Regions from separate parts of the Amycolatopsis sp. NPDC051102 genome, predicted to be linked through region 2. Evidence: riboswitches for the same ligand, from Rfam matches in the RefSeq annotation. Region 2 holds a riboswitch; the other holds the start of a gene.
The links. A riboswitch is a leader RNA that binds a small molecule or an ion and turns the genes downstream of it on or off. The one in region 2 is predicted to bind glycine.

Region 1: it holds a riboswitch for glycine, as region 2 does, so the genes downstream of both, gcvP (aminomethyl-transferring glycine dehydrogenase) here and gcvP (aminomethyl-transferring glycine dehydrogenase) in region 2, are expected to answer to the same signal.

Annotation. Positions count from the first base shown of each region.
Region 1 is NZ_JBFBBT010000004.1:330,577-345,587, reverse strand. Features, by position in the region: gene AB0M93_RS16010 (GntR family transcriptional regulator) at 1-580, opposite strand, end outside; gene AB0M93_RS16005 (hypothetical protein) at 751-981, shown strand; gene AB0M93_RS16000 (L-serine ammonia-lyase) at 1,090-2,457, opposite strand; gene lipA (lipoyl synthase) at 2,472-3,473, opposite strand; gene glyA (serine hydroxymethyltransferase) at 3,470-4,744, opposite strand; gene gcvH (glycine cleavage system protein GcvH) at 4,744-5,121, opposite strand; gene gcvT (glycine cleavage system aminomethyltransferase GcvT) at 5,136-6,227, opposite strand; gene gcvP (aminomethyl-transferring glycine dehydrogenase) at 6,232-9,063, opposite strand; glycine riboswitch at 9,108-9,206, opposite strand; gene AB0M93_RS15970 (helix-turn-helix transcriptional regulator) at 9,376-10,668, opposite strand; gene AB0M93_RS15965 (hypothetical protein) at 10,741-10,938, shown strand; gene AB0M93_RS15960 (cyclase family protein) at 10,935-11,891, opposite strand; gene AB0M93_RS15955 (3-oxoacyl-ACP reductase) at 11,904-12,671, opposite strand; gene AB0M93_RS15950 (aldehyde dehydrogenase family protein) at 12,671-14,038, opposite strand; gene AB0M93_RS15945 (gamma-glutamyl-gamma-aminobutyrate hydrolase family protein) at 14,035-14,745, opposite strand; gene AB0M93_RS15940 (glutamine synthetase family protein) at 14,726-15,011, opposite strand, start outside.
Region 2 is NZ_JBFBBT010000001.1:1,189,352-1,204,362, reverse strand. Features, by position in the region: gene AB0M93_RS05010 (glycosyltransferase family 2 protein) at 1-257, opposite strand, end outside; gene AB0M93_RS05005 (NAD-dependent epimerase/dehydratase family protein) at 254-1,189, opposite strand; gene gcvP (aminomethyl-transferring glycine dehydrogenase) at 1,200-4,097, opposite strand; glycine riboswitch at 4,428-4,527, opposite strand; gene AB0M93_RS04995 (MerR family transcriptional regulator) at 4,570-5,148, opposite strand; gene AB0M93_RS04990 (TetR/AcrR family transcriptional regulator) at 5,449-6,060, shown strand; gene trxA (thioredoxin) at 6,041-6,376, opposite strand; gene AB0M93_RS04980 (MerR family transcriptional regulator) at 6,389-6,784, opposite strand; gene AB0M93_RS04975 (bifunctional nuclease family protein) at 6,827-7,300, opposite strand; gene AB0M93_RS04970 (MerR family transcriptional regulator) at 7,517-8,263, opposite strand; gene garA (glycogen accumulation regulator GarA) at 8,260-8,730, opposite strand; gene gcvH (glycine cleavage system protein GcvH) at 8,846-9,229, opposite strand; gene AB0M93_RS04955 (CDP-alcohol phosphatidyltransferase family protein) at 9,330-9,950, opposite strand; gene AB0M93_RS04950 (hypothetical protein) at 10,448-10,657, opposite strand; gene AB0M93_RS04945 (hypothetical protein) at 10,972-11,475, shown strand; gene AB0M93_RS04940 (hypothetical protein) at 11,506-11,904, shown strand; gene AB0M93_RS04935 (AMP-binding protein) at 11,911-13,614, opposite strand; gene AB0M93_RS04930 (crotonase/enoyl-CoA hydratase family protein) at 13,649-14,491, opposite strand; partial or broken gene AB0M93_RS04925 (alpha/beta fold hydrolase) at 14,629-15,011, shown strand, end outside.

The DNA of each region.
Region 1 (15,011 bases), on a different contig from region 2:
GCAGCAGCGGGATGCGGTCGAGCAGCTGGTTGACGCGGGTGCGGGCGTCGGCCATCGCGGTGGTCAGCGAGCCGGACGCGGTCACCTCGGCGATGGCCAGGTGCAACCGGGAGTCCTTGCGGCGGTAGTCGTCGAGTTCCGCGCTCGCGGCCTCGGCGAGCGTGCCGGTGAGGTGCTGCCGGTCGGCGGGGCTCAGCGACCGGGCGGCGGCCATCTCCGCGGCGCCGGTCTCGAGGACGTACCGCAGGCTCAGCGCGTCTTCCAGGGCGACGGCGTCGACCTTGCCGTCGGGTTCGGGCGGTCCGGGCAGGCTCTCGTTCACGAAGGTGCCGCCGTAGCGGCCCCGGCGTGACTCGACGTAACCGGCGTCGGAGAGCGCGCGAATGGCCTCGCGCAGCGTGACGCGGCTGACGCCGAGCCGTTCGGCGAGCTCCCGTTCGGACGGCAGCCGGTCCCCGGCGCCGACGACGCCCAGCCGGATGGCCTGCAGCAGCCGCTCGACGGTTTCCTCGAAGGCGTTGCCGGCGCGGACCGGCCGGAACAGCGCTTCGCCGGCATTCACCACCGAGGTCGACTCCATCCCGCGAGTCTAGGCCGCGATCCGGCCGCGCCCTGCGACCGGACACCGCGACGGTCAGTGTTCACCAGGGTACTTTCCGCATCGTCGGAGTGGCCAGCGCAGGCCCGCGTCGTCACAGTGTGTTCGCGGTCCGGAAAACCGGTGGAACCGGACGGGCACGGTCGGCGACGATGGGGTCACCGACACCGAACATCGACGCAGGGGGCGATCCGGTGCACTTCCTGATGGCCGAGGATCTGGTCCACGAACGAGAGGGCGAGCTGCGCCACGGCGTGCGCAACCGCCCACCGGGCCGGGCCACGCCGAGACGCCGAACGGGCACGAGGAGACAGCAGCTCGGGTGGACGCTGGTCGAGGTCGGCCTGCGGCTGGCGGCCGAGCCGGACGACCGGGAGGGCTGAGACCGGGGCCTGCAGAGGCGGGACCGGGCGAAGCGGCACTGACCGGGCGGCTCGGGTCGGGCCGTTGAGCGAGGTCCGCACCGGCGACCACCGCCCGGCGCCCGCCGGTCAGCACTCGATGACGTTCACCGCCAGGCCGCCGCGGGCGGTTTCCTTGTACTTCACGCTCATGTCCGCGCCCGTCTCGCGCATCGTCTTGATCGCCTTGTCCAGCGTCACCACGTGGCTTCCGTCGCCGCGCATGGCCATCCTGGCCGCGTGGATCGCCTTGGACGCTCCCACCGCGTTGCGCTCGATGCACGGGATCTGGACCAGGCCGCCCACCGGGTCGCACGTCAGGCCCAGGTGGTGCTCCACCCCGATCTCCGCCGCGTTCTCGACCTGGGCCGGCGTGCCGCCGAGGACCTCGGTCAGGCCCGCCGCCGCCATCGCCGAGGCCGAGCCCACCTCACCCTGGCAGCCCACTTCCGCGCCCGAGATCGAGCCCGTCTGCTTGAGGATCGAGCCGATCGCGGCCGCCGTGAGCAGGAACGTCACGATTCCGTCGTCCGACGAATGCCGGATGAAGCGCTGGTAGTAGTGCAGCACCGCGGGGATGATGCCGGCCGCGCCGTTCGTCGGGGCCGTCACCACGCGGCCGCCCGCCGCGTTCTCCTCGTTGACCGCCAGCGCGTACAGGCTCACCCAGTCCATCGCGTACAACGGGTCGTCCGCGCCGTCCTCGGCCAGCAGCTTTTCGTGCAACGCGCGCGCCCGCCGCGGGACCTTCAGGCCGCCCGGTAACACACCCTCGTGGGTACAGCCGTTGCGGACGCACTCCGCCATGACCGCCCAGATGTCCAGCAGACCGGACCGCACCTCTTCGCGAGACCGCCACGACAGCTCGTTCGCCAGCATGATCTCGCTGATCGGCAACCCGGTCCGCTCGCAGTGCCCGAGGAGGTCCGCGCCGGTGCGGAACGGGTACGGCACCGGCGTCGAGTCTTCGACGAACACCGTGTCCGTCTCGTACGACTCGTCGCGGACGAACCCGCCACCCACCGAGTAGTACGTCCGCTCGCGCAGCAGCGAACCGGACGCGTCGAACGCGCGGAACACCATGCCGTTCGGGTGTGCGGGCAAGGACTTGCGCCGGTGCATCGTGAGGTCGGTGTCCTCGTCGAACGCGATCTCGTGCGTGCCGGCCAGCAGCAGCCTGCCGGACTCGCGGATCTCCGCGACACGCACCGGCACGGTGTCCGTGTCGATCTGTTCGGGACGCTCACCCGACAGCCCGAGCAGGACCGCTTTGTCGCTGCCGTGGCCGAAACCGGTCGCGCCGAGCGAGCCGAACAGCTCCGCCTGGACGCGGGACACCGAGGCGAGGTCGTCGCCCAGTCCGTCCACAAAGGTCAGTGCCGCCCGCATCGGCCCGACGGTGTGGGAGCTCGACGGGCCGATGCCGATGGAAAACAGGTCGAAGACGCTGATCGCCATTGATCCGCCCCTTCCTATCGGGCCAGCAGTGAGCTGGCCTCTTGCGAAGCCGGGCCCTGGTCGGCGAGGTGGGCCAGGTTCTCCGGCAGCTCTTCTCCACGGTAACGCTTGGTCTGGGCGTAGAGCCGTCCGGCGCGGTACGACGACCGCACCAACGGCCCCGCCATCACACCCGCGAACCCCATCGCCTCGGCCGCCTTGGAATGCTCCACGAACTCCTCCGGCTTCACCCACCGATCCACCGGATGATGCCGCGGCGAAGGACGCAGATACTGCGTGATCGTCAAGATCTCGCACCCCGCATCCACCAGATCCTGCATCGCCGGAGCCACCTCATCCGGCGTCTCACCCATCCCCAGGATCAGGTTCGACTTCGTCACCAACCCCGCCTCACGCGCCGCCGTGATGACCTCCAACGACCGCGCATACCGAAACCCCGGACGAATCCGCTTGAAAATCCGCGGCACCGTCTCCACGTTGTGCGCCAACACCTCAGGCCGCGACCCGAACACCTCAGCCAACTGGGCCGGGTCCGCGTTGAAGTCCGGAATCAGCAACTCCACGCCGGTACCGGGGTTGAGAGCGTGAATCTGACGCACGGTCTCGGCGTACAGCCACGCGCCGCCGTCGGGAAGGTCATCACGAGCCACACCGGTAACCGTCGAATACCGCAACCCCATGGCCTGCACCGACTCCGCGACCTTCCGCGGCTCGGTGCGGTCGAGAGCGGCGGGCTTGCCGGTGTCGATCTGACAGAAGTCACACCGGCGCGTGCACTGATCCCCACCGATCAGGAATGTCGCCTCCCGGTCCTCCCAGCACTCATAAATGTTGGGACAACCAGCCTCTTCACAAACCGTGTGCAAACCTTCGCGGCGCACGAGACCCTTGAGCTCGGTGAACTCCGGACCCATCCGCACCCGCGTCTTGATCCACGACGGCTTCTTCTCGATCGGCGTCTCACTGTTGCGAACCTCGAGACGCAACAGCTTCCGGCCCTCGGGCGACGCGCTCATCGCGAAAGGTCCGCGTACAGCGGGTGCTTCTTGGCCAGGGTCTCGACGCGGTCGCGCAGCTTGGACCGCAGGGCGTCGTCGAAGTCCGGCTTGAGGGCTTCGGCAATGACGTCGGCGACCTCGGCGAAGTCGTCGGCCTGGAAGCCGCGGGTGGCCAGGGCCGGCGTGCCGATCCGGAGGCCGGAGGTGATCATCGGCGGGCGCGGGTCGAACGGGACGGCGTTGCGGTTGACCGTGATGCCGACCTCGTGCAGCCGGTCCTCGGCCTGCTGACCGTCCAGGGTGGACTGGACCAGGTCGACCAGGACCAGGTGGACGTCGGTGCCGCCGGTCAGCACCCGCACCCCGGCGTCAGCGCAGTCCGCCTGCGACAGCCGCGCGGCCAGGATCCGCGAACCTTCGAGGGTGCGCTCCTGACGCTCGCGGAACTCGTCGCTCGCGGCGATCTTCAGCGCGACGGCCTTGGCCGCGATGACGTGCTCGAGCGGTCCGCCCTGCTGGCCGGGGAACACCGCCGAGTTGATCTTCTTCGCCAGCTCCTCGCGGCACAGGATCAGGCCGCCGCGCGGGCCGCCGAGGGTCTTGTGCGTGGTCGTGGTGACGATGTCGGCGTGCGGCACCGGCGACGGGTGCAGCCCGGCCGCGACCAACCCGGCGAAGTGCGCCATGTCGACCATCAGGCGAGCGCCCACGAGGTCGGCGATGCGGCGGAACTCGGCGAAGTCGAGCTGACGCGGGTACGCCGACCAGCCGGCGATGATCAGCTTCGGCTGGTGCTCGACGGCCAGGCGCTCGATCTCGGCGAGATCGACGATCCCGGTCTCCTTGTCGACGTGGTAGGCGACGACGTTGTACAGCTTGCCCGAGAAGTTGATCTTCATCCCGTGCGTCAGGTGACCGCCGTGCGCCAGGTCGAGGCCGAGGATGGTGTCGCCCGGCTTGAGCACGGCGAACATCGCGGCCGCGTTGGCCTGCGCGCCCGAGTGCGGCTGGACGTTGGCGTGCTCGGCGCCGAAGAGGGCCTTCGCGCGGTCGATCGCCAGCTGCTCGACGACGTCGACGTGCTCGCAGCCGCCGTAGTAGCGACGGCCCGGGTACCCCTCGGCGTACTTGTTGGTCAGCACCGAGCCCTGCGCCTCGAGCACGCCCACCGGGGCGAAGTTCTCGGACGCGATCATTTCCAGGGTCGACTGCTGCCGGTTCAGCTCGTCCGCGACGGCCGCGGCGACCTCGGGGTCGACTTCGGACAGGTGCTGGTCGAAAGTCGTCATCAGTTCTCCTGGGTGAGCTGGGCGTACGCGGCGGCGTCGAGCAGCTCCGGGACGTCGCCCGTGAGCCGCACCTTCAGGAGCCATCCTTCGGTGTACGGGTCGGAGTTGATGACCTCGGGGGTGTCCGATGTGGTGCCGTTCACCTCGACGACCTCGCCGGAGACGGGCGCGTACAGCTCGCTGACCGACTTGGTCGACTCGACCTCGCCGAACACCTCGCCGGCGCTGATCGCCGAGCCGGCGTCCGGCAGCTGGACGAACACGATGTCACCGAGCGATTCGGCGGCGAAGGCGGTGATGCCGACGGTGGCGATGCCGTCCTCGACCTTCAGCCACTCGTGTTCCTTCGTGTACTGCAGGTTCTCGGGGATGCTCACAGCTGGGGAGTCCTTTACGCGCGGGAGTAGAAGGGCAGGGCGACGACCTCGACGGGCTCGATCCTGCCCCGGATGTCGACGGAGAGCTCGGTGCCGGGCTCGGCGTACGCCCGATCGACGTACGCCATGGCGATCGGGTAACCCAGCGTGGGCGACAGCGCGCCGCTGGTGACCTCGCCGATCTCGGTGCCGTCGGCCAGCACCGCGTAGCCGTGCCGGGGAGCACGGCGGCCGGCTCCGCGAAGACCGACCCGCACGCGCGGGACGTCCTGCTTCGACCGCTCTTCCAGGGCAGCGCGGCCGACGAAGTCGCCCGGCTTCTCGAACTTGACCACGCGGCCGAGGCCGGCCTCGAACGGGCTCTGCCCGACGGTGAGTTCGTTGCCGTACAGCGGCATCCCGGCTTCGAGACGCAGCGTGTCGCGGCAGGCCAGGCCGGCCGGGACCAGCCCGTGCGGCTCGCCGGCCTCCAGCAGCAGGCGCCACAACGCGGGCGCCTCGTCGGCGTCGACGAACAGCTCGAAGCCGTCCTCGCCGGTGTAGCCGGTGCGGGCGAGCAGGACGTCGTGGCCCTTCACCGACGCCGGGACGCTGGCGTAGTACTTCAGCGCGTCCAGGTCGGCGTCGGTGACCGCGCCGAGGATCTCGACGGCCTTCGGGCCCTGGACGGCGATCAGCGCGGTGGTCTCGGACCGGTCGTCCACGACCGCGTCGAAGCCCGCGACCCGCTCGGCGAGGGCGTCGGCGACGACCTGCGCGTTGCCCGCGTTCGCGACGACCAGGTAGTGCTCGTCGGCCAGCCGGTAGACGACCAGGTCGTCGAGGACACCGCCCTCGGCGTTGCAGATCATCGTGTACCGCGCCCGGCCCGGCTTGACCCCGGTGAGGTTGCCGACCAGCGCGAAGTCCAGGACGTCGGCCGCCTGCTGGCCGGTGACGTGGATTTCGGCCATGTGCGAGAGGTCGAACAGCCCGGCCGCCTCGCGGACGGCCTTGTGCTCGGCCAGCTCGCTGGCGTAGCGGACCGGCATGGACCAGCCGGCGAAGTCGGTGAACAGCGCACCGAGTCCCTTGTGGACTCCGTGCAGGGAGGTCTCTCGTGACACGGGTTCAGCCTTCGTAAGCGTTGAGGGGCGGGCAGGAGCACACGAGGTTACGGTCGCCGCGGGCGCCGTCGATGCGACGCACCGGGGGCCAGTACTTGTTCTTGCGCGACACCCCGGCCGGGAAGACGGCCAGCTCGCGGCTGTAGGGCTTGTCCCACTCCCCGACCAGCGTCTCCGCGGTGTGCGGGGCGCCCCGCAGCGGCGACTCCTCCGCACTCCACTTGCCGCCGGCGACCTCGTCGATCTCGGCGCGGATGGCGATCATCGCGTCGCAGAACCGGTCGATCTCGCCGAGGTCCTCGGACTCGGTCGGCTCGACCATCAGCGTGCCCGCGACCGGGAACGACATGGTCGGCGCGTGGAAGCCGTAGTCGATGAGCCGCTTCGCGACGTCGTCGACCGTCACGCCGGTCTCCTTGGTGAGCTGCCGCAGATCGAGGATGCATTCGTGGGCGACCAGGCCGTCCTGGCCCGTGTAGAGCACCGGGTAGTGCGGGGCCAGCCGCGAAGCGACGTAGTTCGCGGCCAGCACGGCGACCTTCGTGGCCGCGGTCAGGCCGGGCGCGCCCATCATCCGGACGTAAGCCCAGGAGATCGGCAGGATCGAGGCCGAGCCGTAGGGCGCGCCGCTGATCGGGCCGACGCCGGTTTCCGGGCCGGCCGCGTCCAGCAGCGGGTGGTTCGGCAGGTAGGGCGCGAGGTGGGCGCGCACCGCGACCGGGCCGACGCCGGGGCCGCCACCGCCGTGCGGGATGCAGAACGTCTTGTGCAGGTTCAGGTGCGAGACGTCGCCGCCGAACTCGCCCGGCTTGGCCAGGCCGAGCAGGGCGTTGAGGTTCGCGCCGTCGACGTACACCTGGCCGCCGCCGTCGTGGACGATCTTGGCCAGCTCGTCGATGTCGTGCTCGTACACGCCGTGCGTGGACGGGTAGGTGACCATGATCGCGGCGAGCGTGTCCCGGTGGGCGTCCACCTTGGCCCGCAGGTCGGCGAGGTCGACGTTGCCCTCGTCGGTGCACTTCACCACGACCACGCGCATCCCGGCGAGCACCGCGGAGGCGGCGTTCGTGCCGTGCGCGGACGACGGGATCAGGCAGACGTCCCGGGCCTCGTCGCCGTTCGCGCGGTGGTAGGCGCGGATCGCGAGGAGACCGGCGAGCTCGCCCTGGCTGCCCGCGTTCGGCTGCAGCGACACCTTGTCGTAGCCGGTGACCTCGGCCAGCCACTCGGCCAGCTGCGCGACGAGGACGTGGTAGCCCTCGGCGTCCTCGGCCGGGGCGAACGGGTGGATGCCCGCGAACTCGCGCCAGCTGATCGGCTCCATCTCGGTGGTGGCGTTCAGCTTCATCGTGCAGGAGCCGAGCGGGATCATGCCGCGGTCGAGGGCGTAGTCCTGGTCGGACAGCCGGCGCAGGTAGCGCAGCATCGCCGTCTCCGAGCGGTGGGTGCCGAAGACCTCGTGGCCCATGAAGCCGGTCTCGCGGGCCAGGCCGTTCGGCAGCGCGACACCGTCCTGGACGTCCTCTTCCACCCCGAACGCCCTCAGCACCTTCGCCGCGATCGCGGGGGTGCTGACCTCGTCGAAGGCGACGCGGACGTGGTCGGCGTCGACGTGCCCGAGGTTGATCCCGGCCGCGCGGGCGGCCGCGTGGACCTCGGCGGCCTGGCCGGGCACGTGCGCGACGACGGTGTCGAAGAAGGACTCGTGCACGACCTCGACGCCGGTCTTGCGCAGGGCGCCGGCGAAGCCCGCGGCGAGGCCGTGGACGCGCTGGGCGATCTTCTTCAGGCCGTCCGGACCGTGGTAGACCGCGTACATCGCGGCCAGCACGGCCGGGAGGACCTGCGCGGTGCAGATGTTCGACGTCGCCTTTTCGCGGCGGATGTGCTGCTCACGCGTCTGCAGCGCGAGCCGGTAGGCGGAGTTGCCGTCGGCGTCGACCGAGACGCCGACCAGGCGCCCGGGCAGCGAGCGCTCGAGGCCGGCGCGGACGGACATGTACCCGGCGTGCGGGCCGCCGTAGCCGAGCGGGACGCCGAAGCGCTGCGTCGAGCCCGCGGCGACGTCGGCACCGAGCTCGCCGGGCGCGGTGACCAGGGTCAGCGCGAGGAGGTCGGCGGCGACGGTGAACAGCGCGCCCGCGGCCTTCGCCGACTCGGAAATCGCGTGGTAGAAGCCGCGGCCGCGCAGCACGCCGGACGCGCCGGGGTACTGGACGACGACGCCGAAGAAGTCCTCGGGCAGGCCGGTCAGCAGGTCGCGGACCTCGACCTCGATGCCCAGGGCCTCGACGCGGGTGCGCACGACGGCGATGGTCTGCGGCAGGCATTCGGCGTCGAGGACGACCTTGTTCGACTTGGACTTCGACGCCCGGCGCATCAGCGTGACGGCTTCGGCGACGGCGGTCGACTCGTCCAGCAGCGAGGCGTTCGCGGTGGCCAGGCCGGTCAGGTCGGCGACCATGGTCTGGAAGTTGAGGAGGGCTTCGAGCCGGCCCTGGGAGATTTCCGGCTGGTAGGGCGTGTACGCGGTGTACCAGGCCGGGTTCTCGAGCACGTTGCGGCGGATCACGCCGGGGGTGACGGTGTCGGAGTAGCCCAGGCCGATCATCTGCGTCATCGGCCGGTTGCGCGCGGCGAGGGCGCGTAGCTCCGCGGTGGCCTCTTCTTCGGACGCGGCGGGCGGCAGCCGCAGGTCACGGGTGGCGCGGATGGCGCTCGGGACGGCGGCCCCGACGAGGGCGTCCAGGCTGCCGTAGCCGCACTCGGCCAGCATCTTCGCGCGTTCGGCCTCGGACGGGCCGATGTGGCGGGCGTCGAACTGCGTTGAAGTGATGGGGAGCTCCTCGGGCCGGGCACCGGACAGAACGGTGCGCTGGGAACTCCCCCTCTGTCATGGCACCTGAGAGTTTCACCGTGTGCGACACGGCTTTCACCTTGGGTGAGGCGCGGGTGCGCCTGCTTTCCAGAGTGGCCTCGCGCGAAGCGGTAGCAGGTACCTGAGAGATTCCGGGGAGTTTGCTCCTTCGGTGCCCCACCGACTTCGTGAGGGCTCTCCCGCCTCGGCTCTACGGCCCGATCTGCAGTTGTGACGGTCACGGTACCCGGCGCTTCGGGCGCGCGTCTACGTCACCCGGGCAACACCACATCAACCTTCGACCGCGGCTCGACGCACGACGCTCCCGGCCAGCGCCGGCGGGCGGCGGACCCGGCCCGAGGGCAGGACCAGGCGTTTCAGCGGGCCGCCGAGCGGGACCGGCGGCAGGCCCGCGCCGAGCAGGACCTGTTCCACGATCTGCTCGGCGTGCCAGGCCACCGAGTCGTTGAGCCGGTCCAGCGAGGGGCGGTCGCCGTCGAAGACGTCCTCGTCGGCCAGGGTGACCTCGAAGTACGCGCAGCCCGGCGGGACCGAGATCGCTTCTTCGATCGCCCGCGCACCCTCCTCGGGGTCGGCGAACCCGGCTTCGAGCAGCGGGCCGCGGTAGATCCGGGCCGCGCGGGCCCGCATGCGCGGGCCGTAGCGGACCACGACCGGGAGCCGTCCGGTCAGGTCGGGCACGGCCAGGCCGTGCAGCAGCATGATCGGCGGCACCGAGTGCACCAGCCGCGGCGCGGGTCCGGCCAGCTCGCGGGCGGTGACCCGGACCCGGTCGGCCATCGCGTCGGGCAGGCCGAAGTAGCGGAAGTCGACGTTGCCGAACCCGAGCCCGTCGGCGACCAGCGAGGCCAGCAGCTCGCCGTAGCCCCAGATCGGCGACAGCACGACCACCGGCGGCGCGGCGACCACCGGCGTCGGCACGGGCGGCCGCGTGGCCTCCTGCTCCGGCACCTGGATCACCAGCCGCGGCGGTTCGTGCCAGTCGTGCACCTCCGCGACCCGCCAGTACAGCCCGAGCGGCCGCCACAGCTCCCCGAGGACGTCGTGCTCGATGATGCGGCGCACCTCGGCGTCGTCGTGGGGGAAGTCCCGCGGCGGCACGATCCCGACGTAGTGGTGGTAGGTGACGCGGACCTCGTCGCCGCGGGTGGCCGAGCGGATCCGCATCTCCCAGTCGACCGGCGACGCGGCGATGGCGTTGGCCACCTGCGTGCCGGGCGAGGAGTAGACGAGCGCGGTGGCCTGCCGGAGGAACTGCCCGGCCCGGTCGATGCCCTCCCGCAGCGCCTTCGCCGCCTGCGCGACGTGCACCGGGCCGGCGAGCGAGTCGGGCAGGACACCGGCGACGCGCAGCAGCTCGGCCTCGCTGAGCCCGGTGACCTCGGCCAGCTGCGCCCAGTGGTCGAAAACGGTCACCTTCGGCGCGTGCCGGTGCTCGATCCAGCTGCGCAGCGTCGACGTCGGAACGCCGACGCGTCGCGCGGCCTCGTCCAGGGAGAGCCCGCGGGAGCGGAGACCGGCCCGGACCGCTTCCGCCCACTCGTCGGCGCGCCAGTGCGTCACCTCACAAAGCTAACGAAACCCGCTAGCTTTGCGCAGGGACAACTCGCCCACGGCACTCCGACGCTGGTCACCATGACCACCACCGTCATCGCCCTGACCCTGATCGTCGGCGTGCTCACCTTCGCCGCCGGGGCCTTCCTGGCCTCCGAGATCGCCGTCCGCGTGCTGCGCCGCCGCGAACAGCTCCTCTCCGAGGAACGCAAGCGGCTCAACGCCGCCTGGAAGTTCCTGAAGGAGGTCTACGGCGTCAAGAAACCGACGCGCCGTTAGAACGTGGCGATCGGGTTGACCGGGCTGCCGGACGTGCCGGCGAAGCGGACCGGAGCGACGGCGAGCTGGAAGTCCCACTGACCGAGGTCGGCGGCCGTCGCCGCGCACGCCTCGAGGTCGCAGTTGTCGAGCAGCCACAAGCCCATCGCTACGAGGCCGACGGTGTGCACCGGCATGGCGAGGTCGTCGTACCCCGACGGCTGAACGTCCTGGGGAGTGTCGGCGCCGATCAGCGCGACGCCCCGCTCGTGCAGCCACGGCAGGCAGGACGCGTGCCAGCCGGCCTGCGTGACACCGCCGGACGCCCCGGCCTCGTGCCGGACGCGGCCGTAGCCGGTCCGCAGGAGTACCGCGTCGCCGGAGCGCACCCGGACGCCCTGGCGGCGCTCGGCCTCCTCGAGGTCGTCGGGGAACACACCGTCACCCGGTTCCAGCGACGGCACACCGCGGACCTTCGCGACGTCCAGCAGGACACCGCGCGTGACGATCCCGTTCGCCGCCGCCGTGACGGCTCCCCACGCCGATCCCGTCGCGGCGTCGACCAGCGAGTGCGGCCGCCCGTTGTACATCCTGCCGTCCCAGAAGATGTGACACGGCGAGTCGACGTGGGTGATCGTGTTGCCGTGGAACAGGATGCCGAGCCGCTCGTTCGCGTAGCCCCAGTGCGGGTCGTTGCGGAACCCGGGCAGCGGCATGTTCTCCGCACCCGGCATGTCGGCGAAGCGCGGGCACGTCGTCGTCGACCGCTCCATCTCTTCGGGTACGGCCACCTCCCACGCGCACGACACAGCCCGGCCGTGGCGCACGGCCCGCGCCGCCGCCAGCCGGACGTCGTCGGTGATGTGGTTCAGCGTGCCGAGCTCGTCGTCGTCGCCCCACCGCCCCCAGTTCGACAGCGTTTCGAAGTACCCGAGCACGTCGTCCTGGCTGGGCACCGGCCGCTCTTCCGTCACCGCACCACCATGTCAGAGCGGGGTGACGTACGCCCCGGAGATGCCGCCGTCGACCAGGAACTGGGACGCCGTGATGAAGCTGGCGTCGTCGCTGGCCAGGAACGCGACCGCGGCCGCGATCTCCTCCGGCTCGGCGAACCGGCCGACCGGCACGTGCACCAGGCGCCGCGCCGCGCGTTCCGGGTCCTTCGCGAACAGCTCCTTCAGCAGCGGGGTGTTCACCGGGCCGGGGCACAGCGCGTTGACGCGGATGTTCTCCCGCGCGAACTGGATGCCGAGCTCGCGGCTCATCGCAAGCACGCCGCCCTTGGACGCGGTGTAGGAGATCTGCGACGTCGCCGCGCCCATCACGGCCACGAACGACGCCGTGTTGACGATCGAGCCCTTGCCCTGGCGCTGCATGTGCGACAGGACGGCCTTGCAGCACAGGTACACCGACGTCAGGTTGACGCGCTGGACCCGCTCCCACGCCTCGATGCCGGTGGTCAGGATGGAGTCGTCCTCCGGCGGCGAGATGCCGGCGTTGTTGAAGGCGACGTCGACCGCGCCGAACTGCTCGACCGTGCTGTGGAACAGGTTCTCGACCTGCTCGGCGTCGGTGACGTCGGTCTGGACGAACGCGCCGCCGATCTCGTCGGCGGCCGCCTTCCCCTCCACGGGCGAGAGGTCCGCGATGACGACCTTCGCCCCTTCGCTCGCCAGGCGCCGGGCCGAGGCGAGCCCGATGCCGCTCGCGCCGCCGGTGACGACCGCGACGCGGCCTTCGAAACGCTGGACCATTACTCCTCCGTGCTCAGAAAGACGTTCTTGGTTTCGGTGAACGCCGCCGCGGCGTCGGGCCCCAGCTCGCGGCCGAGGCCGGACTGCTTGAAGCCGCCGAACGGCGTCCAGTAGCGCACCGACGAGTGCGAGTTCACCGAGAGGTTGCCGGATTCGACGCCGCGCGCGACCCGGAACGCGCGGCCGGCGTCGCGGGTCCAGATCGACCCGGACAGGCCGTACTCGGTCGCGTTGGCCATCCGGATCGCGTCGGCCTCCTCCGCGAACGGCACGACCGCGACGACCGGGCCGAAGACCTCTTCCGCCGCGGCCGGGTGCCGCAGGTCGGGCGGGGTGAGGACGGTCGGCGGGAACCAGAAGCCGCGGCCGGCGGGCGCGGTGCCGCGGAACGCGACGGGCGCGTCCTCCGGCACGTAGGAGGCGACCTTCTCCCGGTGCGCGGCCGAGATCAGCGGGCCCATCTCGGTCTTCTCGTCGGCCGGGTCGCCGACGACGACGCCGTGCACCGCGGGTTCCAGCAGTTCCATGAAGCGGTCGTACACGCTCGCCTGCACGAGGATCAGCGACCGCGCGCAGCAGTCCTGGCCGGCGTTGTCGAAGACGCCGTAGGGCGCGGTCGCCGCGGCTTTCTCCAGGTCGGAGTCGGCGAAGACGATGTTGGCGTTCTTGCCGCCCAGCTCCAGCGTCACGCGCTTCACCTGCGCCGCGCAGCCCGCCATGATCTGCCTGCCGACCTCGGTCGAGCCGGTGAACACGACCTTGCGGACGGTCGGGTGGTCGACGAACCGCTGCCCGACCACGGATCCCTTGCCGGGCAGCACCTGGAAGACGTCCTCGGGGATGCCCGCTTCGCGCGCCAGTTCGGCCAGCCGGATCGCGGTCAGCGGCGTCAGCTCGGCGGGCTTGAGGACGACGGTGTTCCCGGCGGCGAGCGCGGGCGCGAAGCCCCAGCCGGCGATCGGCATCGGGAAGTTCCACGGCACGATCACGCCGACCACGCCCAGGGGTTCGTGGAAGGTGACGTTGATCCCGCCCGGCACCGGGATCTGCTGGCCGAGCAGGCGTTCCGGGGCCGCCGAGTAGTAGTTGAGGACGTCCCGGACGTTGCCGGCCTCCCAGCGGGCGTTGCCGATGGTGTGCCCGGAGTTCTCGACCTCCAGCCGCGCGAGGTGCTCGATGTCGGCCTCGACGGCGCCGGCGAAGCGGCGCAGCAGCCGCGCGCGGTCGCCGGGGGTGACGTCGCGCCACGCCGGGAACGCCGCGTGCGCGCGGGCGATCGCCGCGTCGGTCTCCTCGGCGCTCGTCAGCGGGACCGCCCGCACCACCTCCTCGGTGGCGGGGTTCAGGACGTCGAAGGTGGTGGTCATGGCCTCTCCTTGCTCGCTTCGACGAGGGCGGCGAACAGCCGGACGTCGTCGCTGTCCTGCTCGGGGTGCCACTGGACGCCCAGCGTGAACTCCCCCGGCACCTCGGCGGCTTCGACCGTGCCGTCGGCGGCCCAGCCGACCGCTTCCAGGCCGGCGCCGAGCCGGTCGATCGCCTGGTGGTGGTAGCACAGGGTCTTGGTCTCGGGCCCGAGGATCGACGCCGCCCGGCTGCCTTCGGCGAGGGTGACCGTGCCCCGGCCGAACGTCGCCGGGGCGGGCTGGTGCTCGGTCGACTGCGTGGCCTCCGGCAGGTGCTGGACCAGCGTGCCGCCGAGGGCGACGCTCATCACCTGCAGGCCGCGGCACACGCCGAGCACCGGCTTGCCCGCCCGGCGCGCGGCCTCGAACAGGCCGAACTCGAAGGCGTCCCGCTCCGGCCGGGTGTAGGTCGACGGGTGCGGCTCCTGGCCGTAGCGGCCGGGCTCGACGTCGGCGCCGCCGGTGAGGACCAGGCCGTCCACTGTGGACATGAGCCGGTCGTGCGCGCCGGACACCGGCGGCAGCAGCACCGGGATGCCGCCCGCCGCGACGACGCAGTCGACGTAGAAGCGGTGCAGGAGGACGGCCTCGGTCTCCCAGACCCCGAACTTCGCGGGTTCGAGGTAGCTGGTGAGGCCGATGACGGGTTCAGAGGCGCTCGAAGCCACGGACGAGCTCCCAGTCGGTGACGGCGGCGTTGTAGGCGTCGATCTCGATCTTCGCCGCGTTCAGGTAGTGGTCGACGACGTCGTCGCCGAAGGCCGCGCGCGCCAGGTCGCTGCCGTCCAGGGCCGCGGCGGCCTCGGGCAGCGTCGTCGGCACGGTGTCCCGGTCGGAGTGGTAGGCGTTGCCGGTGAACGGCTCCTCCAGCTCCAGCTCGTTCTCGATGCCGTGCAGGCCGGCGGCGATCAGCGCGGCGACGGCGAGGTAGGGG
Region 2 (15,011 bases):
GCGATCAGCACGCCACCGACGTGCTGCACCGCCGCGACCCAGGCCAGGCCGCCGACGGCGAGCAGCGGCCGCAGCACGAGGTCGTAGCCGATCGGGTCGAGCTGGTCGGCGCGCAAGGCGTGCAGGTTGTCGATGTAGCGGAAGGAATCGATGAACAGCAGCGCGGGCCGGTAGGCCAGCCAGGTCAATACCCGGAGCGTGATCGCCGGGACGAGGAGCAGGAGGAGCGGCCAGTGGCGCCGGAAAAACGGTGTCACGGCGTGGCGAGGCCGGAGAAGTACTTCCACGCCGTCGCCAGGCCGTCGGTCAGCGACACCTCCGGCCGGTAGCCGATGGTCTCCGCGCTGGCCGAAACGTCGACGACCACCGCGGGCATCTCCCCGGCCGGGGCTTCGACGTGCTCGACCGGCAGCTCGGCGCCGGTCACTTCGCGCACGGCTTCGACCATCTCCAGCACGGACACCGAGCGCCCGGCGCCGACGATCGCCCGGCCGGTGTAGCCGCTGTCGAGGGCCAGCAGGACCGCGCGGACGACGTCGTCGACGTGCACGAGGTCGCGGCGCTGGCGGCCGTCGCCGTAGACCTTGACCCCGCTGCCGGTCAGCGCGGCCCGCATCATCCGCGGCACGAAACTGTCCTTGTGGGACATTCCCGGGCCGTAGACGTTGGTGAACCGCAACGCACACGTCGTCAGGCCGTACGCCCCGGCGTACCCCGACAGCAGCATCTCGCACGCCGCCTTCGTCGCGCCGTAGGGCGTCAGCGGGCGCAGCGGCAGGTCCGGGGTGATGGTCGCGGAGCCGACGTTGCCGATCACGGCGTTGGTCGAAGCGAGCAGGAACTTCGGCACCTCCCGCCGGCGCGCCAGTTCCAGGAGTTCCTGGGTGACGAGGACGTTGTCGGCGAAGGTGTCCTCGGGCAGCTCGACCGACTTCAGCACCGACGTCAGCGCGGCCAGGTGCACGATTCCGGCCGTCTCGCGTGTCACGGCTTCCTCGCGGACGGCCGCCTCGCGCAGGTCCCCGCCGACGACGCGCACGCCGTCGAGGTCTTCGGGGAACGGGACCCGGTCGACGACGGTGACCGGCACGCCCCGGTCCCGGAGGGCGCGGACGACGGCCCGGCCGATGAAGCCGCTGCCGCCGGTCACGACCACGGACGTCCGATCAGGAGCGTGCCCACTCACCATGGGCGTCAACCTACCCGCCGTTCCTGTGACCGGTCGCGAAGGCCTCCGGGGGCGGGCAGGAGCAGACGAGGTTCCGGTCGCCGGCCGCGCCGTCGATGCGCCGGACCGGCGGCCAGATCTTCGGCGCGCCCGGTCCCGCGGGGAACACCGCCGTCTCGCGGCTGTACGGCCGGCGCCATTCGCCGGTGACGCACCGCGCGGTGTGCGGTGCCTGCCGCAGCGGCGACTCCTCGAGGGGCCACTCCCCCGTCGCGACCTTGCCGATCTCGCCGCGGATCGCGATCATCGCGGCGCAGAAGCGGTCGAGCTCGGCGAGGTCCTCGCTCTCCGTCGGCTCCACCATCAGCGTCCCGGCGACGGGGAAGGACATCGTCGGCGCGTGCAGCCCGTAGTCCGCCAGCCGCTTCGCGACGTCGTCCACGGTGACGCCGGTGGCCTTCGTCAGCGGCCGGAGGTCGAGGATGCATTCGTGCGCCACCAGGCCTTCCCGGCCGGCGTACAGCACCGGGTAGTGGCCGGCCAGGCGGCGGGCGACGTAGTTGGCGTTGGCCACCGCGACGAGCGTCGCCCGGCGGAGGCCCTCGGCGCCCATCATCCGGACGTAGGCCCACGAGATCGGCAGGATCGACGCGCTGCCCCACGGCGCCGCGCTGACCGGGCCGACGCCGGTGGCGGGGCCGGCCGCCGGCTGCAGCGGGTGGTTCGGCAGGAACGGCGCGAGGTGCGCGCGGACGCCGATGGGGCCGACGCCGGGCCCGCCGCCCCCGTGCGGGATGCAGAACGTCTTGTGCAGGTTGAGGTGCGAGACGTCGGCGCCGAACCGGCCGTACTGGGCGACGCCGATCAGCGCGTTGAGGTTGGCGCCGTCGACGTAGACCTGGCCGCCCGCGTCGTGCACCGCCGCGCACACCTCGCCGACGGTGTCCTCGTAGACGCCGTGCGTCGACGGGTAGGTCAGCATGACGGCCGCGAGGTCCGCCCGGTGCTCGTCCACAGTGGACTTCAGGTGCGCGAGGTCGATGTTGCCGTCGTCGTCGCACCGGACGACGACCACCCGCATGCCCGCCATCACGGCGCTGGCCGCGTTGGTGCCGTGGGCGCTGGCCGGGATGAGGCAGACGTCCCGGGCGTGCTCGCCGCGGGCGCGGTGGTAGGCGCGGATGGCGAGCAGGCCCGCGAACTCGCCCTGGCTGCCGGCGTTGGGCTGCAGGGAAACCGCGTCGTAGCCGGTGATCCGCGCGAGCCAGGTGCCGAGATCGGCCACGACGTCCAGCAGGCCGGCGGCGTCCCCGGCGGGCGCGAAGGGGTGCAGCCCGGCGAATTCGGGCCAGGTCACCGGTTCCATCTCGGCGGTGGCGTTCAGTTTCATCGTGCAGGAGCCGAGCGGGATCATGCTGCGGTCGAGGGCGACGTCCTTGTCGGCCAGCGCCCGCAGGTACCGCAGCATCGCGGTTTCCGACCGGTGCGCGTGGAACACCGGGTGCGTCAGGAACTCGCTGGTGCGCCGCAGCGGGGCCGGGAGCGCGTCCGCGGTGTCCGCGTCGAGTCCGTCCACATCGGATACCGAGACGCCGAACGCCTTCCACACCAGCGAAAGCCGTTCGCGGGTCGTGGTCTCGTCGCAGGCGGCGCCGACGTGGTCGTCGTCGACGTGCCGGAGATTCACGCCGAGGTCGCGTGCCGCCGCGACGACCGCGGCGGCCCGGCCGGGCACGGCCGCGGTGACGGTGTCGAAGAACTCGCCGTGCCCGACGTCGATGCCGCCTTCGGCGAGGCCGGCGGCGAGCACGGTGGCCATCCGGTGGGTCCGCAGCGCGATCCGGCGCAGCCCGTCGGGCCCGTGGTACACCGCGTACATCGACGCCATCACCGCGAGCAGGACCTGGGCGGTGCAGATGTTCGACGTCGCCTTCTCGCGGCGGATGTGCTGCTCGCGCGTCTGCAGGGCGAGGCGGAGGGCCGGGTTGCCGTCGGCGTCCCGGGAGACGCCGACCAGCCGCCCGGGCAGCTGCCGTTCCAGGCCGCGCCGGACGGCGAGGTAGGCGGCGTGCGGGCCGCCGAAGCCGAGCGGGACGCCGAACCGCTGCGTCGACCCGACGGCGACGTCGGCCCCGAGCTCCCCCGGCGGCCGCAGCAGGGTGAGGGCGAGCGGGTCGGCGGCGACGATCACGGCGGCCCCGTGCTTCTTCGCCTCGCCGATGGTGAGGTCGAGCTCGCGGACGGCACCGGACGCGCCCGGGTAGGACAGCAGGATGCCGAAGAAGTCCCCGCCGAGCCCGAGCCCGGTCAGCCCTTGGGAAAGGTCCTCGACGACGAGCTCGATCCCCAGCGGTTCGGCCCGGGTGCGCAGCACGGCGAGGGTCTGCGGCAGGGTGTCGGCATCGACGACGAACCGGGTGGACGTGGTCTTCCCGGCCCGGCGCACGAGGGTCATCGCCTCGGCGGCCGCGGTGGCCTCGTCGAGCAGGGAGGCGTTGGCGACGGGCAGCGCGGTCAGGTCGGCGATCATGGTCTGGAAGTTGAGCAGCGCTTCCAGGCGTCCTTGGGAGATTTCGGGCTGGTACGGCGTGTAGGCGGTGTACCAGGCCGGGTTCTCGAGCACGTTGCGCCGGATGACGGGCGGGGTGACGGTGTCGTGGTAACCGAGCCCGATCATCTGCGCCATGGGCCGGTTCCGCGCGGCAAGCGCCCGCAGTTCGGCGAGGGCCTGCGCTTCGGAGGCGGCGGCCGGCAGCTCGAGCGGCTGCGCGGAGCGGCGAAGCGACTCCGGGACGGCCCGTTCGGCGAGTTCGTCGAGGGAGGCGACGCCGATGACGTCGAGGATGTGCCGAAGGTCTTCGGGACCGGGCCCGATGTGCCGGTCGGCGAAGGGAATGCCCTGTTCCAGGGAGGCGAGTGACGGATCCACGATGGCCTCCTGGGGACAGCGAGCTTTACTCAACCGACTCTAGAACGGACGGACGAGCGGGAGGCGACCACGCCGGGGGTCCGGGGGCGGAGCCCCCGGGCGGGGTCTGGGGGTTGCACCCCCAGAGGACACGGCGAAGGGCTCAAGCGAGCGCTTTCCGCGAGCAGACGGGCTCCAAGCCCGGAGCAGGCTCGCGCGAACCCGGAGGAACCCTCCCCGCTCTGTCTGACCCCGAGGGGCGCCTGAGAGTTTCGCCCGCAGGTTGAGCCGGGCTTGCACCGTCGGCGGGGCCATCAGGGTGTGTCCTGACGACCCGCTTTCCAGAGGCGTCTCGTCCGCGCGGTCCAGGGTGCCTGAGAGGTTCCCGGGGAGGAATTGCTCCTTCGGCGCCGAGCTCAAGGTGTGGCTCGGACTCTCCCGCGCGGATTCGTCGACCGCACGGTGAACCTTACTCTGCCCGCTGCGGTGGTGATCAACCGGTCTTGCGGGCGTTGCGGCGCTGGGTGAGTTCGTCGGGTTCGTGGGTCTCGACGATGCCGCCGTCGGCGCGTTCGGCCGGGAACTCGTGGATGGTGCCGCTGATCTCCTGCATCGCGCCGCTGACCGCGATGCCGAAGACGCCCTGGCCGCCCTGGAGGAGGTCGACGATCTCTTCCGGCGAGGTGCACTCGTACACCGTCGTGCCGTCGGAGAACAGCGTCACCCGGGCCAGGTCGCGGACGCCGCGGACGCGCAGGTGGTCGACCGCCACCCGGATGTTCTGGAGGGAGACGCCGGTGTCCAGCAGCCGCTTGACGACCTTGAGGACCAGGATGTCCTTGAACGAGTACAGCCGCTGCGAGCCGGAGCCGTGCGCGGTGCGGATGCTGGGCGCGACCAGTTTGGTCCGGGCCCAGTAGTCGAGCTGCCGGTAGGTGATGCCGGCGATCTGGCACGCCGCCGGACCCCGGTAGCCCACCAGCTCGTCGGGCAGCGAGTTGTCGGGGAACAGTTCCCCCTGCTCACCAGTCGCGACCTCGACAGGCTGCTTCTCGGAACCAGCCTCGACCACGCAAGCCTCCCCTCGCCCGACCTGGCGGCCGGCGAATGACAGCCGGAGGAGTCCCAGGAGCGGGACCCGCCGGAGATCAACCGCCACGGTCCGGCCCCAGACCGTGAATCACACCGTGGCGATTTCTCTTCTTCGAAGGTAAGCGCCAGGAGAACACCGGTCAACGCGACGCGCGGCAACGCTCAACGGTCGGATGAGCGTTTGAGCCGTTCGCCGTACCCCCTACGGCGTGGTTCAAACTCCTTGACGGAATTTACTCAGCTGAGTAACTTTTTACTCATGCAGGTAAACACCGCCCTGATGGCGGATCTGGGGCTCACCGTCACCGAAGCCGCGCGCCGGGCGCAGATCATCGGCGCGACCATCGGCGTCCTCACCGATCTCGGCTACCGCCGGACGACGTTCGCCAAGATCAAGGAGCGGGCCGGGCTCAGCAGCACCCGGCTCATCTCGTACCACTTCACGAACAAGGCCGGCCTGATGCAGGCCGTGCTCAGCACGGTCGTCGAGACCAAGCACCAGTTCCTCACCGAACGCACCGGCGGCGGCCTCGACCCGGCCGACCGGCCCGGCTACCTGCGGGCGCACATCGAGACGTCGATCGCGTTCCTGCGGGCGTACCCGGAGTGCGTCCGGGCGCTGACGGAGCTGGCCGCGAACGCCGACGACGCCGACGGCTGGGTGATGACGAAGGTGCTGGTCGACGACCTGCGCGTGCACGGACTGGCCCGCCAGCTCAAGCAGGGCCAGGCCGAGGGCGTGTTCGGCACCTTCACGCCCGAGGTGATGGCGATGTCGATCGCGCAGGCCATCGACGGCGTCGCCGCAGCCTACGCGGCCGACCCTTCGCTGGATCTCGAAACGTACGGGCGCGAGGTGGCGGACACGTTCGTCAAAGCGACGGCGCCGTGAGGGCCCGGTCGAGCCGCTCTTCGATGCGGGCCTTCGGGAACGCGCCGACGATCGTCTCGACCGGCTCGCCGCCGCGGAAGAGGATCATCGTCGGCAGGGACATGACCTGGTAGGAGCGGGTGGTCTCCGGGTTCTCGTCGGCGTTGATCTTGCGGACGGCGAGCTCGCCGTCCCGCTCGGCGGCCAGCTGCGCCAGCACCGGGCCGACCATCCGGCAGGGGCCGCACCAGGTGGCCCAGAACTCGACCAGCACGGGGACGTCACTGCCGAGGACCTCGGCGAACGTGCTGTCGGTGACTTCGAGGACTTCGGACACGGCAGGGCTCCTTCAGGGGCGCGGGGAATCGGGCACGACACACGGATCGGGCGCCTGCCGGGCCAGCGCGCCGGCGAGTTTCGCGGCCAGCTCGCCGCGGATGCCGCCCAGGCGGGCGAGGAGCGCATCGGCTTCTTCGAGCTTGCGCCGGTAGACCTCGATGGAGCTCGCGCAGGAGTCGCCGGTCTCGTGGCCGCTGCGCAGGCACTCGACGAACGGGCGTGTCTCCTCCAGGGTCAGGCCGACCGTCTGGAGGGTCTGGATCTCCTTGACGAGCTGGAGGTCGTCCTCGTCGTACTCGCGGTAGCCGTTCGCCGAGCGCCGGGCCGCGAGGAGGCCTTGGTCCTCGTAAAACCGCAGCGCACGGGTGGTGGTACCCGTGCGCTGCGCAAGTTCTCCGATCCGCATGCCCCCGACGCTAGACGTTGACGTCCACGTCAAGGCAAGTTCTCAGGTATCCGCTCCGCGGAAGTCTTCCGGGGAAACCGAGTCGAGGAACTCGCGGAACTTCTCGACTTCGTCTTCCTGCTCGTCCGGGATGATCAGGCCCGCTTCCTCCAGCACCGAGTCCACGGCGTGGATGGGGACCCCGATCCGCAGGGCCAGCGCGACCGAGTCGCTCGGCCGGGCGGACACCCGGATGTCGCCGTCGAAGACGAGTTCCGCGAAGAACGTGCCTTCCTTGAGGTCGGTGATGACGACCTGCTCGAGTTCCCGGCCGAGTGCTCCGATGACCTCTTTCAGCAGGTCATGCGTGAGCGGGCGGGCCGGCCGGACCCCCTGCTGCTCCAAGGCGATGGCGGTGGCTTCGACCGAGCCGATCCAGATCGGCAGGTACCGTTCACCCTCGGTCTCCCGCAGCAACAAGATCGGCTGATTCGCGGGCAGCTCGACCCGCACACCGACGACGCGCATTTCGCTCATCGGGCTTCGCCTCCCTCTCGTGCACACGGGCTGCAGCGCCGAAACGGTTCCGCGCCGCCACTGTCGACGCTACCCGTCATCCGTGCGCTGTGCTCGCTGTCCGGACTCTCTCGGTTCGCCTGCCGCAAACCCGTGCCTTCACGGTACGGCATGCGGTGCCGAACATTCAGTCATTGACATGGGACCGCAAAGAGGATCTCACTGCCCCGTTATCGATCAACACCCGGAGACGCCACGGATTCCGGCCTTGACGAGCAGCGTGTGCAGGGTCACGGACAGCGCCGCGAGCTCCCGCACCACCTCGTCGGCCCGGGACTTGGCCTCCGGGTCACGATGCCGGTACACCGGCGTCACGATCTGCTCCAGCAGCCCGACCTCGCGGTCGGCCGCGGCGCGGAAGGCGCGCAGGTGTCTCGGTTCGATCCCGAATTCGGTCATCGCCTTCACCGTCCGCGCGACCAGCACCGCGTCCGGGTCGAAGAACCCGGCGGGGCCGGGCCGGACCAGGCCGTACTGCTGCAGCTCGGCCAGCGCGCCCGCGTCGATGCCCGCCTGCTCCAGGAGTTCCTCCTGGGTCAGGCGCAGCTCCTTGCCGGTGGCGAAGTCCTCCGCCACGGGCAGGCCGACGTTCTCCGCCGGTGCGTCGATGGGCACCAGCCGGCGCGGCGGGCGGGGCAGGGCCGCGGCGGGCCCGTTGCCGGAGTCCGCCGCGTCCAGCTGTTCCTTGATGACCTTCAACGGGAGGTAGTGGTCCCGCTGGGCGGCCAGGACGAACCTGAGACGCTCCACGTCCGCCGCGGCGAACTGCCGGTATCCCGAAGCCGTCCGGCCCGGGGTGACCAGGCCTTCGGCTTCGAGGAACCGGATCTTGGAGATGGTGACATCGGGGAAGTCGCCGCGCAGCTGCGCGAGAACGGCCCCGATGCTCAACCCGTCACGTTGTGGCCGTCCGGCCGCCGTCACTGCGCCCCCTGGCCCCCGTGCCCCGGGCCGGTCAGGAAGACCAGGCGGAACTTCCCGATCTGCACCTCGTCGCCGCCGGCGAGCACGGCCTGGTCGACCGGCTCGCGGTTGACGTAGGTGCCGTTGAGGCTGCCGACGTCGATGACGACGAACTCGCCGCCCTCACGCCGGAATTCGGCGTGCCGGCGGGAGACCGTGACGTCGTCGAGGAAGATGTCGCTGTCCGGGTGCCGCCCGGCGCTGGTGGTGTCGCGGTCGAGCAGGAACCGCGACCCCGCGTTCGGCCCGCGCTTCACGACCAGCAGGGCCGAACCCGGGGGCAGGGCGTCGACACCCTGGACCGGGGCCTCCGGGGCCGGGGCGGACTCGTGGCCTTCGGCTTCGGCCAGGAAGTCGGCCCGGAAGACAGAGGTCCGCTCCGGAGACTGCTCCGGGGGAACGCCGCCGGGCCCGTCGTTCGTGCTCACCTGAGCTCTCCTCCACACATGCTGTGATGCCTAGTACTCAAGAACGTGTAGCTGCCAACGTACCGTGCCTGATCGATTCTCCGAGCCCCGGCTCCCCGAACCGGCGGAGCGGGCGTCAGCCCTTGGTCAGCGCGTCGTACGCCTCGGCTTCGAGCAGGGCTTCGAGGCCGGCCGGGTCGTCGAGCCGGATCTCGATCAGCCAACCCTCGCCGTAGGGGTCGCTGTTGATCAGCTCGGGCGAGTCGGCGACGGCGTCGTTGACCGCGACGACCTCCCCGTCGACCGGCGCGAACAGCTCGGAGACGCTCTTGGTCGACTCGACCTCGCCGAAGACGTCGCCCGCGCTCACCTGCCTGCCGACCTCGGGCAGGTCGACGAACACGACGTCGCCGAGCTGGTCCTGCGCGTACTCGGTGATGCCGACGCGGACGAGCGTCTCCTCGCGGGTGGCGACCCACTCGTGGTCCTCGGTGTAGCGAAGCTCTTCAGGAGCGGACACCGCCGGTCCCCTTTCATGCCCTCACTGGCGAAACATGCTGCGCGAAGTCTTACACCCACACGGCCCAGCCGCCCGCCACGCCCCGGCGGAAGCGTCGCGCTCAGTCGTGCTTCACACCCCGCAGGGCGTTGCGCGCCTGCACGACGTACAGCACACCGGACCAGACGTAGAGGACGGCACCCCAGATCGTGAAGGCGTACCCGATCGGCCGAGCGACCGCGGCGACGTCCGAGCCACCCTGCGCGAGCAGCAGGAACGGGAAGGCGTACATCAGGACGAAGGTGGCGCCCTTGCCGATGTAGGTGACTTCGGGCGGCGCGAACCCGCGGCGGCGCAGCGTCAAGACGCAGACGCCGAGCACGGCCTCCCGCAGCACGAGCGGGACCACGACCCACCACGGGATGATGCCGCGCACGAGGAAGGCGATCAGGGTGGCGAGGATGTAGAGCCGGTCGGCGGCGGGGTCGAGCAGCTGCCCGAGCCGTGACATCTGGTTGAGCCAGCGGGCGAGCTTGCCGTCGAGCCAGTCGGTCAGGGCGCTGAACACGAGCAGCGCGAGCGCCCAGCCGTCTTCCTCCGGGCCGAGCAGCAGCCAGAGGAACACCGGCACACCGGCCAGCCGCAGCAGGGACAGCATGTTGGGGACGTTGAGCGCCTGCCGCAGCAGGGAAGGCTCGGCGGCGTCCGCCGGAGCGGCGGGTTCGGGGGCGGCTGTGCTCACCGGGCCATTAAACAGCGGAGAGGCGCCGGGGCGCCCGGTGGTGCGGTGCCGGGGACGGGGCCGGTCGCGGGGCGGTGCGGGTGGCCGGGCTCGGTGGCGGAGGGTGACGGGCATCCCGCCTGCCGGGCCGGACCGGCGCGGCCGCCTTTGCGACCGCGCCGCCGGAGCGGCCATGCGCTTCTGCTGCGGGGCCAGGCCGTCGGCGCCTGCCGCAGCCAGGTGGGGCCGGCTCTGCGACCGCGCCGCCGGAGCGGTCATGCACTTCTGCTGCGGGGCCGGGCCGCCGGCGCCTGCCGCAGCCGGGGCCGGGTGGGGTGGGCCGGGGTCGGCGCGGCCCGCTCTGCGGCCGCGCCGCCGGAGCGGCCGTGCACTCGTGCAGAGGGCCGGACGTCCGCCCCGCTTGCGCCTGCCGCAGCCGGGGCGGGTGGCCGGGCCTGGCGGCGGCATCCGCCCACCAACCCCCCGGCCCGGCCTCACCCCACACGCCCCGGCCGGTCTCAGCTCGCCCGGCGGTGGCTCCAGCCGCGGCGCTGCAGCTCCGCGCTGGTCAGCGACTCGGGGCGGCCGCGGAAGTCGGTGCCCATCCAGCGGGCTCGGCCGGCGCGGCCCTCGAGGACGTACGGGCGGCCGCAGCACCAGACCACGGTGCTCGGGACGGTCGGCGGACTGGACGGGTCTTCGGTGCTGGTCACAGCGTCGGCGTTCATCGCTCTCACGGTTTCCGGGACGGGTTTCGGGGACGGGAAGCTCGCTGGCCTCCACCAAGATCTTCGGCGACCGGAGCCGGGTTGTTAACGGTCACGGCCGGAATTAGACCGATCGATTCTTGATCGCAGCGGGAGGTTTCGGAGCGTGAACGGAATGTTAATTGTCCATTGTGGACACCAATTCGGTGGCCACCGGACCGGGGCGCCACCCCGCTGGAGTAATCTCCGGCACACCCGTGGGCGCGTCGATCCGCGGGGCCCCGGCCCGGATGGGCCAGAATGACCGGGCCAGCCAGCCGGGGAGGAGGATCGCGGTGCCCCACCCGACCACCACGAAGACGTGGCTCGTGGCCTGCCTCGCCCTGCCCGTGCTCGCGGCCTGCTCCGGCGCCCCGGCCGCGCAGGCGCCCCCGGCCGCGCCCGCCTCGACCTCCCCCGCCGCCGCGACGACGCCGGCCGGCACCCCGCCGCCCGCGCCCGCCGCCACGGACGGCTCGGCCACGCCCGCTCCGGCCTCCAAGCCGTCCGGGCCGCCGCCGTCGGTGCCGGGGTCCTGCGGGACGGTGACCGCCGCCAGCGGGCTGACACTCTACGTGTTCGACAGCGGCTCCGCCGGGGTCACCTGCGCCGCCGCGACGAAGCTCGTCGGCGACTTCCACCGCAAGATCGCCGGGCGCCAGGGCGCCGGCTCGAACGACGCGGTGAACGAGACCGTCGACGGCTGGCTGTGCGCCTCCGGGCCGCCGGCCGCGCAGGGCGGCACCACCTGCACCAAGGGTGAGCAGACGGTGTTCGCCGCCGTCGTGCCGTCCGAGTGAGATCCCGTCCCGTCCGCTCCTGAAGGGCCCATGAAGACTCTCGCGTACCCCCTGCTGCTCGTCGCCGCGACCGCCGCCCTCGCCGGCTGCGGCGGCGCCCCGGCGCCCGCCACGCCCTCCTCCTCCGGCGCGCCCGTGCCCGCCGCGGCCGCGGCGGCCGCCTCGACGGCGCCCGGCGTCCCGTGCGGCGACGTCGCCGGCGCGGGCGGCGCGAAGACGGCGGTCGTCGCGCACGGGAAGGTCGACTGCGCCGCGGCGAGCAAGCTGCTGAAGGACTATTTCGCGAAGCTGACCCCGGCCGAGGCGAACGACGCCGACGGCCCGGGCCCGATCGTGCTCGACGAGTGGACGTGCGGCAGCGGCGCGAACGACCCGGTGACCGCGTGCTCGACGGAGGACGGGCGGCAGGTCGAAGGCATCCGCGGCTGACGTCCGTCAGGACTTGAGGTCCGGGAAGTCCTCTTCGCGGTACTCGGTCCCTTCGCCGCGCTTCGGGTCGTTCTCGCGGCCGCGCAGCTCGACGCGCCGGATCTTGCCCGAGATCGTCTTCGGCAGCTCCGCGAACTCCAGGCGCCGGATCCGCTTGTACGGCGCCAGGTGCTCGCGGCAGTGGGCCAGGATCGACCGCGCGGTCGCGGCGTCCGGTTCGAAGCCGGCCGCCAGCACGACGTACGCCTTGGGCACCGCGAGCCGGATCGGGTCGGGGGCCGGCACCACCGCCGCCTCCGCCACCGCCTCGTGCTCGATCAGGACGCTCTCCAGCTCGAACGGCGAGATCCGGTAGTCCGACGCCTTGAACACGTCGTCCGTGCGCCCGACGTAGGTGATGTAGCCGCGTTCGTCGATCGATCCGACGTCACCCGTGTGGTAGAAGCCGCCGGCGAACGCCGCCGACGTCCGCTCGTCGTCGTCCGCGTAGCCGGTCATCAGGCCCACCGGGCGGTGCGCGAGGTCCAGGCAGATCTCGCCTTCCGTCGCGCGCTCGCCGCTGACCGGGTCGACCAGCGCCACCACGAAGCCGGGCAGCGGGCGGCCCATCGACCCCGGCACGACGTCCTGGCCCGGCGTGTTCGCGATCTGGACGCTGCTTTCGGTCTGGCCGAAGCCGTCGCGGATGGTGACGCCCCACGCCTTCTCGACCTGGTCGATCACCTCGGGGTTGAGCGGCTCCCCCGCGCCGACGACCTTGCGCGGCGGCGTCTTCAGGGCCGTCAGGTCGGCCTGGATGAGCATCCGCCAGACCGTCGGCGGGGCGCAGAAGCTGGTGACGCCGCACCGGTCCATCTGGGCCATCAGCGCGCTCGCGTCGAACCGGCTGTAGTTGTAGAGGAACACCGTCGCTTCGGCGTTCCACGGCGCGAAGAAGTTGCTCCACGCGTGCTTCGCCCAGCCGGGCGAGGAGATGTTCAGGTGGACGTCGCCGGGCTCCAGCCCGATCCAGTACATCGTGGACAGGTGCCCCACGGGGTAGGAGACGTGCGTGTGCTGCACCAGCTTCGGCTTCGCCGTCGTGCCGGAGGTGAAGTAGAGCAGCAGCGGGTCGGTGGCCTTCGTCGGGCCGTCCGGGGTGAACTCCGGCGACTCGGCGAACGCCGCCGAGTAGGCGTGCCAGCCCTCGACCGGCTCTCCCACCGCGATCCGCGTGTAGGCACCCTCGACGCCGTCGAACTTCGGCGCGTCCACCGAGCGGACCACGACGTGCTTGGCCGCGCCGCGCTCGACGCGGTCGGTCAGGTCGGCCGGGCCCAGCAGCGTCGACGCCGGGATGATCACCGCGCCGAGCTTGATCGCCGCGAGGATGGTCTCCCACAGCTCGCCCTGGTTGCCCAGCATGAGGATCAGCCGGTCGCCGCGGCGGACGCCGAGGCCGCGCAGCCAGTTGGCGACCTGGTTGGACCGGCCGGACATCTCCGGGTAGGTCCAGCGGTTCTCGCGGCCGTCCTCCTCGACGATCCACAGCGCGTACCGCTCGGCGTTGTCGGGGTCGTGCGCGACGACGTCGAACCAGTCGATCGCCCAGTTGAACTCGTCGAACTCCGGCCAGGCGAAGTCGCGGTACGCGGTGTCGTAGTCCTCGCGGTGGGTCTGCAGGTAGTCCCGCGCCACCCGGAACGCGTGGTGAACCTCCGAAGCGGTCACGAAAGCCTCTCCATTCTTCACAGGCCGACGGGGTCTATTCGCCCTTGAACTCCGGCTTGCGGCGCTCCATGAACGCTTGGACCGCCTCGCCGAGGTCCTTGCTGGGCAGGAACGCCGAGTTCCAGGCGGCGACGTACCGGAGGCCGTCGGCGACCTGGCGCTCGGTGTTCGCCGCCAGTACCTGCTTCGTACCCTGCACCACCAGCGGCGGATTCGCAGCGATCTCGCCGGCGAGTTCCCGCGCGGCCTTCAGCAGGGCTTCCTGGTCTTCGTAGACGTCGTTGACCAGGCCGATCTTCTCGGCGCGGGCGGCGTCGACGTCCTTGCCGGTGAGGGCGAGCTCGCGCAGATGCCCCTCGCCGATGATCGAGGCGAGCCGCTGCAGGCTGCCGAGGTCGGCGACGATGGCGACGCGCACCTCGCGGACGCTGAACTTGGCGTCGGCGCTGGCCAGGCGGACGTCGGCGGCCGCGACGACGTCGACCCCGCCGCCGATGCACCAGCCGGACACGGCCGCGACGACCGGTTTGCGGCATTCCGCGATCGAGCTGACCGCCGCCTGCAGCGACCGGACCTGGTCGAGGAACGCCGTCCGCGGACCGGCCAGGTTGTCCCCGCCCAGCATCGGCGCCCAGTCGCCCATCATCGCGGGCAGGTCGAGACCGTAGGAGAAGTGCGCGCCACTGCCGGTCAGTACCACGGCCCTGACCTGCGGGTCGGCGTCCAGCGTGCGGAACACCAGCGGCAGCTCGCGCCAGAAGTCCGGGCCCATCGCGTTGCCCTTCGACGGGCCGAGAAGCGTCACTTCGGCCACAGGGCCGTCGACGTCGACCTTCAGGGAGACGAGGTCGGGCAGACTGTCAGCAGTAGCGGTCATGGGGTCATCTTGACCCATGCCCGCGGCGACCCGCCATTGGCACCTTGTCAATTGACCCGCGCGTCACTGTGCCAACGGGGTCGGGGGATGCTTTCCTGAAAGGGACTCACACCACGAACCGGGGAGGACGGTGGGACATGAGCCCGGCCAGCGCGACCGCGATCCAGCCCGAACCGCCGCCCGCCCCCATCCGGCGGGCGTCCCGCCCGATCGAGCTGACCGGCTCGTTCGACCACGAAGGCCACCGCCTCTGGTACACCGAGTTCGGCAGCGGCGACAAGGTCGTCGTCCTCACCCACGGCATCATGCTGACCCGCCGGATGCACGCGCCGCTGGCGCGCCGGCTGGCCCGCGCGGGCTTCCGGGTGATCACCCTCGACCTGCTCGGCCACGGCGACTCCGACCGGCCGACCGAGTCGTGGCTGTACTCGATGCCGTCGTTCGCCGAGCAGACCCTGGCCCTGCTGGACCACCTCGAGGTTTCGTCCGCCGTGATCGGCGGGACGTCACTCGGCGCGAA